DNA from 3 places in the Streptomyces sp. B3I8 genome. Region 2 is predicted to be linked to each of the others. Evidence: riboswitches for the same ligand, from Rfam matches in the RefSeq annotation. Region 2 holds a riboswitch; each other region holds the start of a gene.

The links. A riboswitch is a leader RNA that binds a small molecule or an ion and turns the genes downstream of it on or off. The one in region 2 is predicted to bind cyclic di-AMP.
Region 1: it holds a riboswitch for cyclic di-AMP, as region 2 does, so the genes downstream of both, QFZ64_RS26050 (M23 family metallopeptidase) here and QFZ64_RS20310 (transglycosylase SLT domain-containing protein) in region 2, are expected to answer to the same signal.
Region 3: it holds a riboswitch for cyclic di-AMP, as region 2 does, so the genes downstream of both, QFZ64_RS06115 (C40 family peptidase) here and QFZ64_RS20310 (transglycosylase SLT domain-containing protein) in region 2, are expected to answer to the same signal.

The regions. Positions count from the first base shown of each region.
Region 1 is NZ_JAUSYN010000002.1:5,381,885-5,385,988, reverse strand. It holds gene QFZ64_RS26060 (HPr family phosphocarrier protein) at 16-297, shown strand; gene QFZ64_RS26055 (GntR family transcriptional regulator) at 536-1,222, opposite strand; gene QFZ64_RS26050 (M23 family metallopeptidase) at 1,450-2,208, opposite strand; cyclic di-AMP (ydaO/yuaA leader) riboswitch at 2,221-2,375, opposite strand; gene QFZ64_RS26045 (pitrilysin family protein) at 2,609-3,997, opposite strand; gene QFZ64_RS26040 (pitrilysin family protein) at 3,994-4,104, opposite strand, start outside.
Region 2 is NZ_JAUSYN010000002.1:4,087,245-4,091,348, forward strand. It holds gene fahA (fumarylacetoacetase) at 1-86, opposite strand, end outside; gene QFZ64_RS20305 (HAD family hydrolase) at 343-1,158, shown strand; gene QFZ64_RS20310 (transglycosylase SLT domain-containing protein) at 1,314-1,811, opposite strand; cyclic di-AMP (ydaO/yuaA leader) riboswitch at 1,817-1,987, opposite strand; gene QFZ64_RS20315 (polyprenyl synthetase family protein) at 2,539-3,549, shown strand; gene QFZ64_RS20320 (DUF2092 domain-containing protein) at 3,861-4,104, shown strand, end outside.
Region 3 is NZ_JAUSYN010000002.1:872,674-876,777, reverse strand. It holds gene QFZ64_RS06130 (helix-turn-helix transcriptional regulator) at 1-461, opposite strand, end outside; gene QFZ64_RS06125 (ATP-binding protein) at 745-1,179, shown strand; gene QFZ64_RS06120 (DUF6328 family protein) at 1,305-1,859, opposite strand; gene QFZ64_RS06115 (C40 family peptidase) at 1,995-2,468, opposite strand; cyclic di-AMP (ydaO/yuaA leader) riboswitch at 2,472-2,681, opposite strand; gene ddaH (dimethylargininase) at 3,317-4,104, shown strand, end outside.

The sequences.
Region 1 (4,104 bases), 1.3 Mb from region 2:
AAGGGCAGCATCACCATGGCTGAGCGCCGCGTCAACATCGGCTGGGCCGAGGGCCTCCACGCCCGCCCCGCCTCCATCTTCGTCCGGGCCGCCACGGCCTCCGGCGTTCCCGTGACGATCGCCAAGGCGGGCGCCGCCCCCGTCAACGCCGGCTCGATGCTGGCCGTGCTCGGCCTGGGCGTCCAGGGCGGCGAGGAGGTCGTCCTCGCCTCCGACGCCGAGGGCGCGGACGCGGCCCTCGACCGCCTGGCCAAGCTCGTCGCCGACGGCCTCGAGGAACTGCCCGAGACGGTCTGAACCGGCGGTTCGGGTCTGCGGGAAGCGGGCCGGTGACTCAGGGGCGCCCGTACGGCCACGGGCGGTACGGGCACCCCTGAGCACGCGTTCGTACGGCGACCGACAGCCGGTATGCGTGTCGGTACTCGTTTTCCGCTCCGGGTTCCGCGAATTCAGCGGCCACGCGAACAGGGGGCGGCAATTCGATTCCCCGGCCGCGCCCCCCGCATTATCTCTTTGTACTTGTACGCCGCCCCTGTTAATTTCGTGGGCCCGTGATGTTTACGGCTTGTTGCGAAGTGCTCACGGCGGTGACCGGTCCGGCGGGGCGGAGGCGGTGCGTCGCGGCCGACCGCTCGGTGTGCAGGGCGGTGAGGGTGCGGGCGCGTTCGCCGTCGCCGCGGGCGATCGCGTCGACGACGGCGCCGTGTTCCGCCCAGTCCGTCAGCGGGTCCGCCGGCTCCCCCGTGACGTACATCCACGCGATCTTGTGCCGCAGCTGGGCCAGCGTGGTGCTCAGCGCAGGGCTCCCGGCGGCCTGGGCGAGCGTGTCGTGGAACCAGCCGTCCAGGGAGCGCAGGTCGTCGCTGTTGCCCCGGCCCGCCCGCTCCCTGCCCAGCCTGACCAGGCCACGCAGCACCTTCAGATGCGCCTCGGTGCGCCGCCGGGCGGCCCTGGCGGCACCGAGCGGCTCCAGCAGGACGTGCATGTCCAGCAGATCGGCGGCCTCCTGCGCGCCGGGTTCGGCCACGCACGCGCCCGCGTGCCGGCGGGTGACGACGAACCCCTCGGCCTCCAGCGTGCGCAGCGCCTCGCGCACGGGGACGCGGGAGACGCCGTAGCGCCGGGCGAGCACCTCCTCGGTGAGCCGGCTGCCGCGCGCGTGGACACCGGCGACGATGTCCTCGCGGATCGCCGTGCATACCGAGTGCGCCGGAATACGCATGTCCGACCTCCGCCTGATTCCCGTGCAAACACCGTCGGCCGGCGCATTGCTCGACCGACTCTATTGCAGGCGAGGGGAATTTCCGACGGCGAGATACCGCTCATGGTTATTTTTTGGCCAGCGGCGGAACAAAACCGGAACGGCCCCGGCTTCGGTGAGCCGGGGCCGTCACGTGCGGGCGAGCGGGAAGGCGGGCAGGCAAGTGGAGCGGGACGTGTACGTGTACGTCAGACGTTGACACCGTGGCCGCGCAGGTACGCCACCGGGTCGATGTCCGAGCCGTACTCCGGGCTCGTACGGGCCTCGAAGTGCAGGTGCGGGCCGGTGACGTTGCCGGTCGCGCCGGACAGGCCGATCTGCTGTCCGGCGGTGACCTGCTGGCCCACCGTGACGCCGATGGACGACAGGTGGCCGTACTGGGTGAAGGTGCCGTCGTTCATCTTGATGACGATCTGGTTGCCGTACGCCCCGCCCCAGCCCGTCTCCACGACGGTGCCGACGCCGACGGCGTGCACGGAGGTGCCGGTGGCGGCGTGGAAGTCGATGCCGGTGTGGCTGCCGGAGGACCACAGGGAGCTGCTGGCCTGGTAGCCGGTGGAGACGTAGGAGCCCGCGATCGGCGCGACGAACGTGTTGAGCCGCTTGCGCTCGGCCTCGCGGGCGGCGCGCTCCTTGGCCTCGTGCGCCCGCTTCGCCTGCTCGGCGGCCTCCTTGCGCGCGGCCTCCTCGGCCTCCTTGCGTGCGGCGGCCTTCTCCTGGGCCAGGGCCTGGGCGTCGATCCGCGCGGCGACGCTCTCGCCGATACCGGCGGCCTTCAGGAGTCCGGTCTGCCCGACCGAGGCGGGCGGTTCGGCGGCGAACGCGGGGGCGGCCAGGGTGCCGACGACGCCGGTGGTCGCGAGTGCCGCGACGCCCACGGCGCCGGTCGTCGTGCGCTTCGAGCGATCGGCGCGGCGGTGCTTCCCGGGGGCGCGGGTGAACGCCATGTAGGGGGTCGTCCTTTCCTTCCCTCTCGCCTACCGGGTTAGCTGACGGGTTCGGAGCAGGAAGGTCTCCTACGGACACCCTTCATGGGGGTGTCCGATTCACCCCAGGGACATGGGTCCCCGGCTCCCCTGGCTCGCGCCGTACGGGGACTCGGCGATGGCTGCCCGCTGCCGCGGATGCGGCGCGCTGCCTGACGGACAGCCGGGAAGACGCTAAGCGGACGCCGTTTCAGCGGGCAAACGAGGTCACGTTTTTGTTGCGTATCCCACACGTGCGAAGCGCCATCTCCCATGGCAATACGGACGAATTCGAGCCCGCGGGTGGGCACCTGCGGGTGAACGGAGGCCCCGGTGACATGACACGTCACCGGGGCCTCCCCCACCTCACGCGCGGCGCGGGCTACTCGGCGGCCACCACGGTGACCTCGCCGATGCCCAGCGCCCGTACGGGCTCCGCGATCCGCGCGGCGTCGCCCACCAGGACCGTCACCAGGCGGTCGGGCGGGAAGGCGTTGACGACGGCGGCCGTCGCCTCCACCGTGCCGGTGGCGGCGAGCTGCTGATAGAGCGTCGCCTGGTAGTCGTCGGGCAGGTGCTGCTCCACCTGGTCGGCGAGCGAGCTCGCGACGGCGGCCGCGGTCTCGAACTTCAGCGGGGCGACGCCCACCAGGTTCTGCACGGCGACATCGCGCTCGGCGTCGGTCAGGCCCTCGGCGGCGAGGGTGCGCAGCACCTTCCACAGGTCGTCGAGCGCGGGACCGGTGTTCGGCGTGTCGACGGAGCCGCTGATGGCGAGCATCGCGGCACCGCTTCCGTCGGGTGCGGAGCGCAACACCTGGGCGAACGCGCGCACTCCGTAGGTGTAGCCCTTCTCCTCGCGCAGCACACGGTCCAGCCGCGAGGTGAGGGTGCCGCCGAGGCAGTACGTGCCGAGCACCTGGGCGGGCCACACCCGGTCGTGCCGGTCGGCCCCGACGCGGCCGATGAGGAGCTGCGTCTGGACGGCTCCGGGGCGGTCCACGACGATCACGCGGCCGGTGTCGTCGGCCGTCACCGAGGGCACCGGGCGCGGCTGTCCGGGCGCCCCGGTCCACGCGCCGAGCGTGTCCGCGAGGAGCGCGTCCAGGTCGACGCCGGTGAGGTCGCCGACGACGACCGCGGTGGCCGTGGCGGGCCGTACGTGCCGCTCGTAGAAGGCGCGTACGGCGGCGGAGTCGATGGCCGCGACGCTCTCCTCGGTGCCCTGACGGGGCCGGGACATGCGGGAGTCCGCAGGGAAGAGCTGCCGGGACAGCTCCTTCGCGGCGCGCCGGGCCGGGTTGGCGGTCTCGTGCGGGATCTCGTCGAGCCGGTTGCGCACCAGGCGCTCGATCTCGCCGTCGTCGAACGCGGGGGCGCGCAGCGCGTCGGCGAGCAGACCGAGCGCCTTGGCGAGCCGCGAGACGGGCACCTCCAGGGAGAGCCGTACGCCGGGGTGGTCGGCGTGCGCGTCGAGAGTGGCGCCGCAGCGCTCCAGCTCGGCGGCGAAGTCCTCGGCGGAGTGCTTGTCGGTGCCCTCGGAGAAGGCGCGCGCCATGAGGGTGGCGACGCCCTCCTGCCCTTGCGGCTCGGCCTCCAGGGGCGCGTCGAGGAGCACCTCGACGGCGACGACCTGCTGGCCCGGGCGGTGGCAGCGCAGCAGCGTCAGGCCGTTGTCCAGGGTGCCGCGTTCGGGCGCGGGGAACGCCCAGGGCTTGGCCTCGCCGGCCGAGGGCTGCGGGTGGAATTCCATGGTCGCGAGCTCGGTCACTTCGCCGACTCCTCGTTCTCGTCGGTGACTTCGGCGGCTTCTGTGCCTTCGGGCTCCTCGGAGTCCGTCGGCGCGACCGGCTCGTAGACGAGCACCGCGCGGTTGTC
Region 2 (4,104 bases):
GCGGTGCCGCCGGGCGGGGTGAAGACGCCGTAGGGAAGGTTGTGCGGGCCGAAGGGGTCGCCCTCGGGGACGTCGAACGGGGGCATGCGGTGCTGCCTCGCTTTCGTGCGCGCCGGGCGGGGACGCGGTTCCCCGCTGGTGACGGGCGGACGCGTTCCCGGTGGTCGGGCCACACGTTACGGCCGAGTCGCCCGCCATGGGCAGTACGCGTGGGGGGTGTTGGCTGACGGCGTAGGCGCCGTGCGCCAACTGTCGCTGTCGGGCCGGTCGTTGCACACGAGAAAGCGGACGTCGTCCGGTTCGGGGCGGGTCGGTGGGGCCCGACATCCGTATTCTCTGATCATGGCCGCACCCACCGCATATGCCCTCATCGCCACTGACCTGGACGGAACGCTGCTGCGCGGCGACGACACGCTCTCCGACCGGTCCCTCGCCGCCCTCGCGCGGGTGGCCGCCGCCGGGGCGACGCACCTGGTGGTGACGGGCCGGCCGGCGCCGAGGGTGCGCCCGCTCCTGGAGGACCTGGGCGGCGAGGGGCTCGCGGTGTGCGGGCAGGGCGCACAGTTGTACGACGCCGGCGCGGACCGGCTGCTGTGGTCCGTCACGCTGGACCGGGAGCTGGCCGAGACCGCGCTCGGCAAGGTGGAGGCCGAGGTCGGCGAGGTGTACGCGGCCGTCGACCAGGACGGGGCGGACGGGCTGACGCTGATCGAGCCCGGCTACCTCATGCCGCACCCCACGCTGCCCGCCGTACGGGTCGACCGGCGCGACGACCTGTGGGCCGAGCCGATCAGCAAGGTGCTGCTGCGCCACCCCTTCCTGTCCGACGACGAACTGGCGGCGGCGGCCCGGGGGGCGGTCGGTTCGCTGGCCACGGTCACCATGTCCGGGCCCGGGACCGTCGAACTCCAGCCATGTGGCGTGACGAAGGCGACGGGGCTGGCGCTGGCGGCCGAGCGGCTGGGGCTTTCCCCGGCCCGGACCCTCGCCTTCGGGGACATGCCCAACGACATCCCCATGTTCGACTGGGCGGCCCGCGGGGTGGCCATGGCCAACGCCCATCCCGAACTCAAGGCGGTCGCCGACGAGGTCACGGCGTCGAACGAGGACGACGGCATCGCCGTCGTCCTCGAACGCCTCTTCCCGGCCGGGGCGTGAGCCCAGGACCAGGGTCAGCCCCCGGTCAAGGCGTCAGTCACCTGTTCCAGGCGTCGACCCCCGAACCAGGTGCGGAGCCCCCGGGTCGGGTAGGGGCACGGGCAGGTATGGGCACCGGGTCGGGTGCGGGGGCCCGTCCGGGCGGTCGGCCCGGTTCAGTACGCGCCGTACACGTTGTCGATCGAGCCGTACCGCGCGGCCGCGTAGTTGCAGGACGCCGTGATGTTGGCGATCGGGTCGAACGGGTCGAACGAGGTGCCGGGCACGTGGTAGGCGAGGAACGTCGGGTCGATGATCTGGAGCAGTCCCTTGGACGGGGTGCCCGCCAGGGCGTTGGAGTCCCAGTTGTTCACGGCGAGCGGGTTGCCTGACGACTCCCGCATGATGTTGCGCTGGATGCCGTCGTAGCTGCCGGGGATGCCGTTCTGCGCCATGATCGACAGCGACTGCTGGATCCAGCCGTCGAGGTTGTTGGCGTAGGTGGCCGTGGTGGCGGTCGTCGTCGCCGCGGTCGTCGTCGTGGCGGCGGTGGGCGTGGCCGCGGAGGCCTGGGTGGCGCCGAACAGCGGGAGCGCGAGGGCGGCGGCACCGGTGCCGGCGGCGATCAGGGCGCGGGCGGGCAGGCGGAAGCCGGGCAGGGCGAAGCGGGACATGGCGGATTTCCTCTCCGTCGCCTGCGAGGTGAGCTGTCGGGTTCGGGCTGGGAGGTGCCCGGCCGGCCCACGCACGCGGGACCGGCTTCACCCCTAGCCGTGCCGGGACTTGGCCCCGGACCGGCGACTTACCTGGGTCCCCCGCTCCTGCCGTGCGAGATGGGTGAATGGGTGCTCCGGACGGCGGCAGGACTCGGCGTTCCACCCGGATCGGGGAGGAAGCTATGCGAGAGAACCTGTGAGGAACAAGTGACGAAAACGAGGTTCTATCCGGTTGATCTTTTGCTGGGCGTTTTGGGATGTTGATCCTTTGTGCGCCACCCGGCTCAACTGGGCGTCCGGGTAAGGGGAATGTGAGATTCCGGAGCAGTGCGTCCCGCGAGGTGTGCGCGTGACCCAACTCACTGAGGGCGTGAGACGGACGTATGGTGCGGAATAGGCTCAATGTTCGCAAGTCGTCCGCGCGGGGAATGTCCGTGTCGTCCGGACGATGCCCGGGGGATCCGCCCGGGGGGCCGCCGTGATGTGGATCATGCATAAGTCCGTACATGACCGTGCGTATCACCCGATCACGAACATGCCGTCTCTGATCCGGTACGTCCCGGCCTGGAACCATGGGCGCTCGTGGTGATCGAAACATGACCGGATACGCTGACTTGAGTGAGGGCAGCGACCTATCGACAAACCGTGTAACCGTCGCCAGACACCAGCAGACAGGAGACCCCTCGTGACCGTCGTCGGGCCATTCGGGCTGAGCGTGCGGGACCAGGCTCTGGAAGCCGATGTCCAGGTGGGTCTGACGGCTGTCGAGGAGGGCCTGCTCGAAGCCACCAAGAGCGGGGTCCCCTTCATCACGGAGGCCGCACAGCATCTCGTCCGCGCGGGCGGGAAGCGGTTCCGGCCGCTGCTGGTGATGCTGGCGGCGCAGTTCGGCGACCCGTACGCGCCGGGGATCGTGCCCTCGGCGGTCGTCGTCGAGCTCACTCATCTCGCCACGCTCTACCACGACGACGTCATGGACGAGGCCGAGGTGCGGCGCGGGGTGGACAGCGCCAACACCCGCTGGGGCAACTCGGTCGCGGTCCTCACCGGCGACTTCCTCTTCTCCCGCGCCTCCCACATGCTGGCCGACCTCGGCCCCGAGGCGGTCCGGATCCAGGCGGAGGCGTTCGAACGGCTGGTCACCGGGCAGATCCTGGAGACCGCCGGGCCGCGCGACGGCCGGGACCCCGTCGACCACTACCTCGACGTGCTGGCCGGCAAGACCGGCTCCCTGGTCGCGGTGGCCTGTCGGTTCGGCGCGATGATGTCCGGCGCCGACGAGACGGTCGTGGACGTGCTCACGCAGTACGGAGAGCGGCTCGGCGTCGCCTTCCAGCTCGCCGACGACGTACTCGACATCGCCTCCGACTCCCGCGAGTCCGGCAAGACGCCGGGCACCGACCTGCGCGAGGGCATCCCCACCCTGCCGGTGCTGCGGCTGCGCGAGCAGGCCGAGCGGCTCGGGCTGCCGGCGGACGTGGCCCTGTGCGAGCTGCTCGACTCCGACCTGAGCGACGACGCCCGTCTCGACGAGGCCCTGGACCAGCTGCGGGAACACCCCGCCCTCGAGCAGGCGCGGCGGGACACGGTGCGGTACGCGGAGGACGCGCGGTCGGCGCTGGCCCCGCTGCCGGAGTGCGCGGCGAAGACGGCGCTGACGGAGATGTGCGAACTGGTGGTCCACCGGGCCGGGTGACACCCCGGAACCTCCACCCCACGACCCGCCTCTTCGCCCTGTCCTCCCCTCCCTTTCGCATCTCACGGGCCCTTCCCCCTACGGGAGGGTGGACGATCTCCACCCGCGTGTCATACCGCAGGAGTACGCGGAGTTGGACCCGGGGGTTGACGCCTCGTCGCGGACTTTTTGGTCATATGGAGAGGACCACCTCCCCGGACTTCGGGTGACAATGGCGGCACGGGGTGGGAAGTCTTGGCTCGAGCGTGAACCGGGAGCCGAGGGGAGCGAGAGCACGGCAGGCCGCCGCCGACGACGGAGGTAAGGCACACATGGCACCGTACGGAACCGACGACATCACCCCCGGTGCGACCCCGGGCGGGAACACGGGTGGCAGCGCGGGCGGGGCGCGGCGCAAGGCCTCGCGGTACGTCGTCCCCGCCGCGGTGGTGGGGGTGACGGCGGCGACCATCGGGCTCGTCCCGGCGCTCGCCGACTCCGGTGACCCCGACCTGCCGAAGATCAGCGCGCAGAAGCTCGTCGAGAAGGTCGCCGCGTCGCACGTGGACCAGCTTT
Region 3 (4,104 bases), 3.2 Mb from region 2:
ACCTCCACCAGCGTGTCGAGGTTGGCGTCGTCCGGCGGACCGATCGCGGCGCGGGTCACCGCACGGGCGTACTCCGGTGTCTGCAACAGCCCCGGCACGACCAGCGTCTCCAGCGTGCGCATCGCGGAGGCCTGCGACTCCAGGCTGATGAAGTCCCGGTAGGCGGGCGGCAGCACCCCCCGGTACGCGTGCCACCAGTTCTGCCGGCCACCGCCGTCCTCCGACCCCGCGAGCACCAGCAACAACTCGCGCAACTGCGGGTCGACGACCCCGTAGGCGTCCAGCAGCAGCCGCACATCGGCCGGTTTCACTCCACTGGAACCTGTCTCGATCCGGCTCACCTTCGACTGGTGCCAGCCCACCCGGGACGCCGCCTGTCCGCTGGTGAGACCCGCCTGCGCGCGCTGGGCGCGTAATTCCGCGCCGAGTTTGCGGCGGCGCACCGCTGGTCCGTACTGCATGGCCGACTCCTTCCGCCCGGCGTGCGCGCACGCGCCGCGGTGACGGTGAGCGACAGCGGGCCCGGTGGGCGACGGTAGAGGATGGACCGAGCAATCGCCCATATACGGTCGGTCATCGGATAGTTCACCGCTTCGGGCGACAGATATATGCATATCTTGGGGGATCGGCAGCAGGGAGCCCGTGGGTGGTGGCAGTCTGACGCGCAGCACCAAGTCCGGGACCGTACGCGAACCGTCCGCTCCGTGCCGGGCTCCGGTCCCGTGGGAAAGGGGCGACGTCGCCATGGCAGATCACCAGGAAGCATCCGTCACTCTGCCGAGCGATCCCGCCTCGGTCTGCGCGGCCCGAAGATACGTGGCGGGCGTGCTCACCGACTGGGGACTGCCACCCGACGCCGCCGACACCGTGCGCCTGATCGTCTCCGAGCTCGCCACCAACGCCGTGCAGCACACCTTGGGGATGTCGCCGACCTTCACGGTCGACCTCGCCCTGGACCGGGACGAGCAGCTCCGCGTCGGGGTCACCGATGGCCATCCGCGCTTCCCCGAGCGGCTGCCGGCGGCCGTGCAGCGGGACAACGGGCGCGGTCTGGTCATCGTGCGCTGTCTGACCGCGGAGTACGGCGGGCGGCTCAGCGTGCGGCCCACCCGGGAGGGCGGGAAGAGGATCGAGATCGAGCTGCCGTGGAAGGTGCCCGCGATCCAGCCGGACCCGTGACGGGACGGGATCCAGCCGGGCCCGTGACGGGACGGGATCCAGCCGGGCCCGTGACGGGACGGGATCCAGCCGGGCCCGTGACGGGACCCGGTCCGACCGGACCCGGGAGCGGCATGGCCGGCCGCTCAGCCGCCGGAGTCCCTCCGGTCCGGGTCGTCGGGCGTCTGTGTGGAGCCCTTGGTGACCTGCTGTCGGTCCGTGCGGACACCGGTGCGGCGGACCAGCCGCGGCAGGACGCCCCACAGCAGGACGCATGCCGCCATGGTTCCCGCGCCCGCGGCGATGCCCGCCCCCCGGCCCAGCGTCACGTCCACCACGAGCAGCACCGAGCCGGTGAACGCCAGCATCAGTACCGCCAGGCCCGCCGAGGCCAGTCGTGAGGAGACCTGCACGATCAGCGGCTTGGCGTTCTGCTGGAACAGCGAGCGGTGCAGCGCCGCCGGCGCGGTGAACAGGACGGCCGCCAGCATCGCCAGCAGCAGCGTGACGACGTACGTCGCGCGCTGGAACGTGTCGATGTGCGGGAAGCGCTGCGTGAAGGCCAGCGTCAGCAGGAAGGCGAACAGGATCTGCACGCCCGCCTGGGTGACGCGCACCTCCTGCAGCAGCTCGGCGAAGTTGCGGTCGGCACGCTCCAGCGGGGTCTCGTTGCGTTGGTCGTGGTGAGGACGGTCGGCCATGACTGACAGATAACCGTTCCACGGCCCGTCATGCCCCTGACCGGCACGGACCACCGGGGTGCCGGGGCCCGCCGTGCGGGTACGAACGCCGGGGGCCCGGCACCGGAGTACGGGTACCGGGGCCCCGGCGGGCGGTCAGCGCACCCTGCCGTACCAGACGCTCCTGGTCCACAGCTTCTGCAGCCGTACGACGTCACCCGTCTTCGGCGCGTGCCAGATCTTCCCCTTACCGGCGTAGATGCCCACGTGGTACACGTAACTGCCCGTGTGGAAGAACACCAGGTCGCCCGCCTTGCGGTGGGACGACGAGATGTGACGCGTCTTGTTGTACTGGGCCGCGGCCGTCCGGGGCAGCTTCTTGCCCGCCTTCTTGAACGAGTACAGCGTCAGCCCGGAGCAGTCGAACCGGTGCGGTCCGGTGGCGCCCCACTGGTAGGGGGCGCCCTTCTTCGACGCCGCGACGTGCAGCGCCTTCGTCGCCGTGGTCGCGGCGGACGCCTGGGAGGCGACGCCGGGGACCGCGATGCTGCCGCCCACGGCGGCGAGGGTGAGGGCCGAGGCGGTGCCGGCCCGGGTCAACAGCGACGGGACACGATCGAGCGCAGTCATGCGCAACCCTTCGTCAGCCGCCTGTGAAGGATGACCTGTCGGATTCGGGCTGGCGAAGTTGCCCGGCCGCTGACGCGGCTTCACCCCAAGGGCTGCTCGGCACGGACCGTGTGTCCGTCCCGGCGACCCGTCGTGCTCGGGTCCTCCACTCCTGCCGATCCACTCCTGTCGACCGGTCATCCGGGCGGCGGCAGGATTCGGCGTCCGCCCGGACCGCCCCGCCTCTTGTGGCGGGGGCTGTCGGAAGGGATCTTCACCCATCGAAGTCCGAAAATCCCAACGGAACCGGAGGTTTGTGTTGTTACTCACCACTCTGCTGTTCGAGTGAACACCCTTTGTTTCGGCCCGCGTCCAGAACCGGGAGGAGCCCCGGACCAGCACCGGAACACCTCGTTCCGCTTGGTGTCCACCCGGGTCGCGCAACCGGGCGGGTCCCGAAAGACGAGGTGTGTCTACGCCGAAAGGGGGTACCCCGTCCGGCCCCTCGCGCCGGGAGTGTCGCCGGGTGCGAGGGAACGTGGGGGGCGGCCGCCGGCCGACCGTCGGCCGGCCGCGAGCTCCCGCGGGCCGGCCGTGGGGCGCCGGGGTCGGTCGCCGCCGCGCCAGAAGGATGCGGGCTCCGCGCCACGCGTGAGCCATGACGAGCCCCCGCCGCCCAAGAACCCATGCGGGCCCCCGCCGGGCAGGAGCCGTTGCGGGCCCTCACCACGCAAGAACGTTGCGGACCCCCGCACTCTCACGCAGTGAAGCTGCGCGTACGCGCAGTTTTCATCACTTGTCCGGCGCTCTTCGCCGTCTCTACCGTGGTCTCACCCCCTTCGGCACCGCATCAGCGGAGGTACCCCTTCGTGCCCGAATCCCGTGTGCCGCGCCCTCGGCGCTACCTCGTCTGCGAACCCACGTACTTCACCGTCCGGTACGCGATCAATCCCTGGATGCACCCCGACGTCCCCGTCGACACCGGCCTCGCCCTGATCCAGTGGCGGAACCTGGTCCGCGCCTACCGCGACCACGGCCACACCGTCGAGACCGTGCCCCCCGTCCCCGGCCTCCCGGACATGGTCTTCGCCGCCAACTCCGCCCTCGTCCTGGACGGCCGCGTCTTCGGCTCCCTCTTCCACGCCCCCGAACGCCGCCCCGAGTCGAGCGCCTACGCGGCCTGGTTCAAGGCCGCCGGCCACGACGTGTACCGGCCCGAGTCGGTGTGCGAGGGCGAGGGCGACCTCGTTCCGGCCGGCCGGTACATCCTCGCCGGCACCGGCTTCCGCACCACCCCCGAAGCCCACCGCGAGGCCCAGGAGTTCTTCGGCGCCCCGGTCATCGGGCTGCGTCTGGTGGACCCGTACTTCTACCACCTCGACACCGCCCTGTGCGTCCTCGACCCGGTGGACCCCAGCGCCCCCTCCGCCCCCGGCCGGGAGGCGAACATCGCCTACTACCCGGACGCGTTCTCGCCGGGCAGCCGCGAGGTACTGGCCCGGCTGTTCCCGGACGCGGTGCTCGCCACCCGCCGGGACGCGCTCGCCCTCGGCCTCAACTCGGTCTCGGACGGCCGCCACGTCTTCCTCCCTCCGCGCGCCACGGACCTCGCCGACCGGCTCGCCCGCCGCGGATACGTCCCCGTCCCCGTCGACCT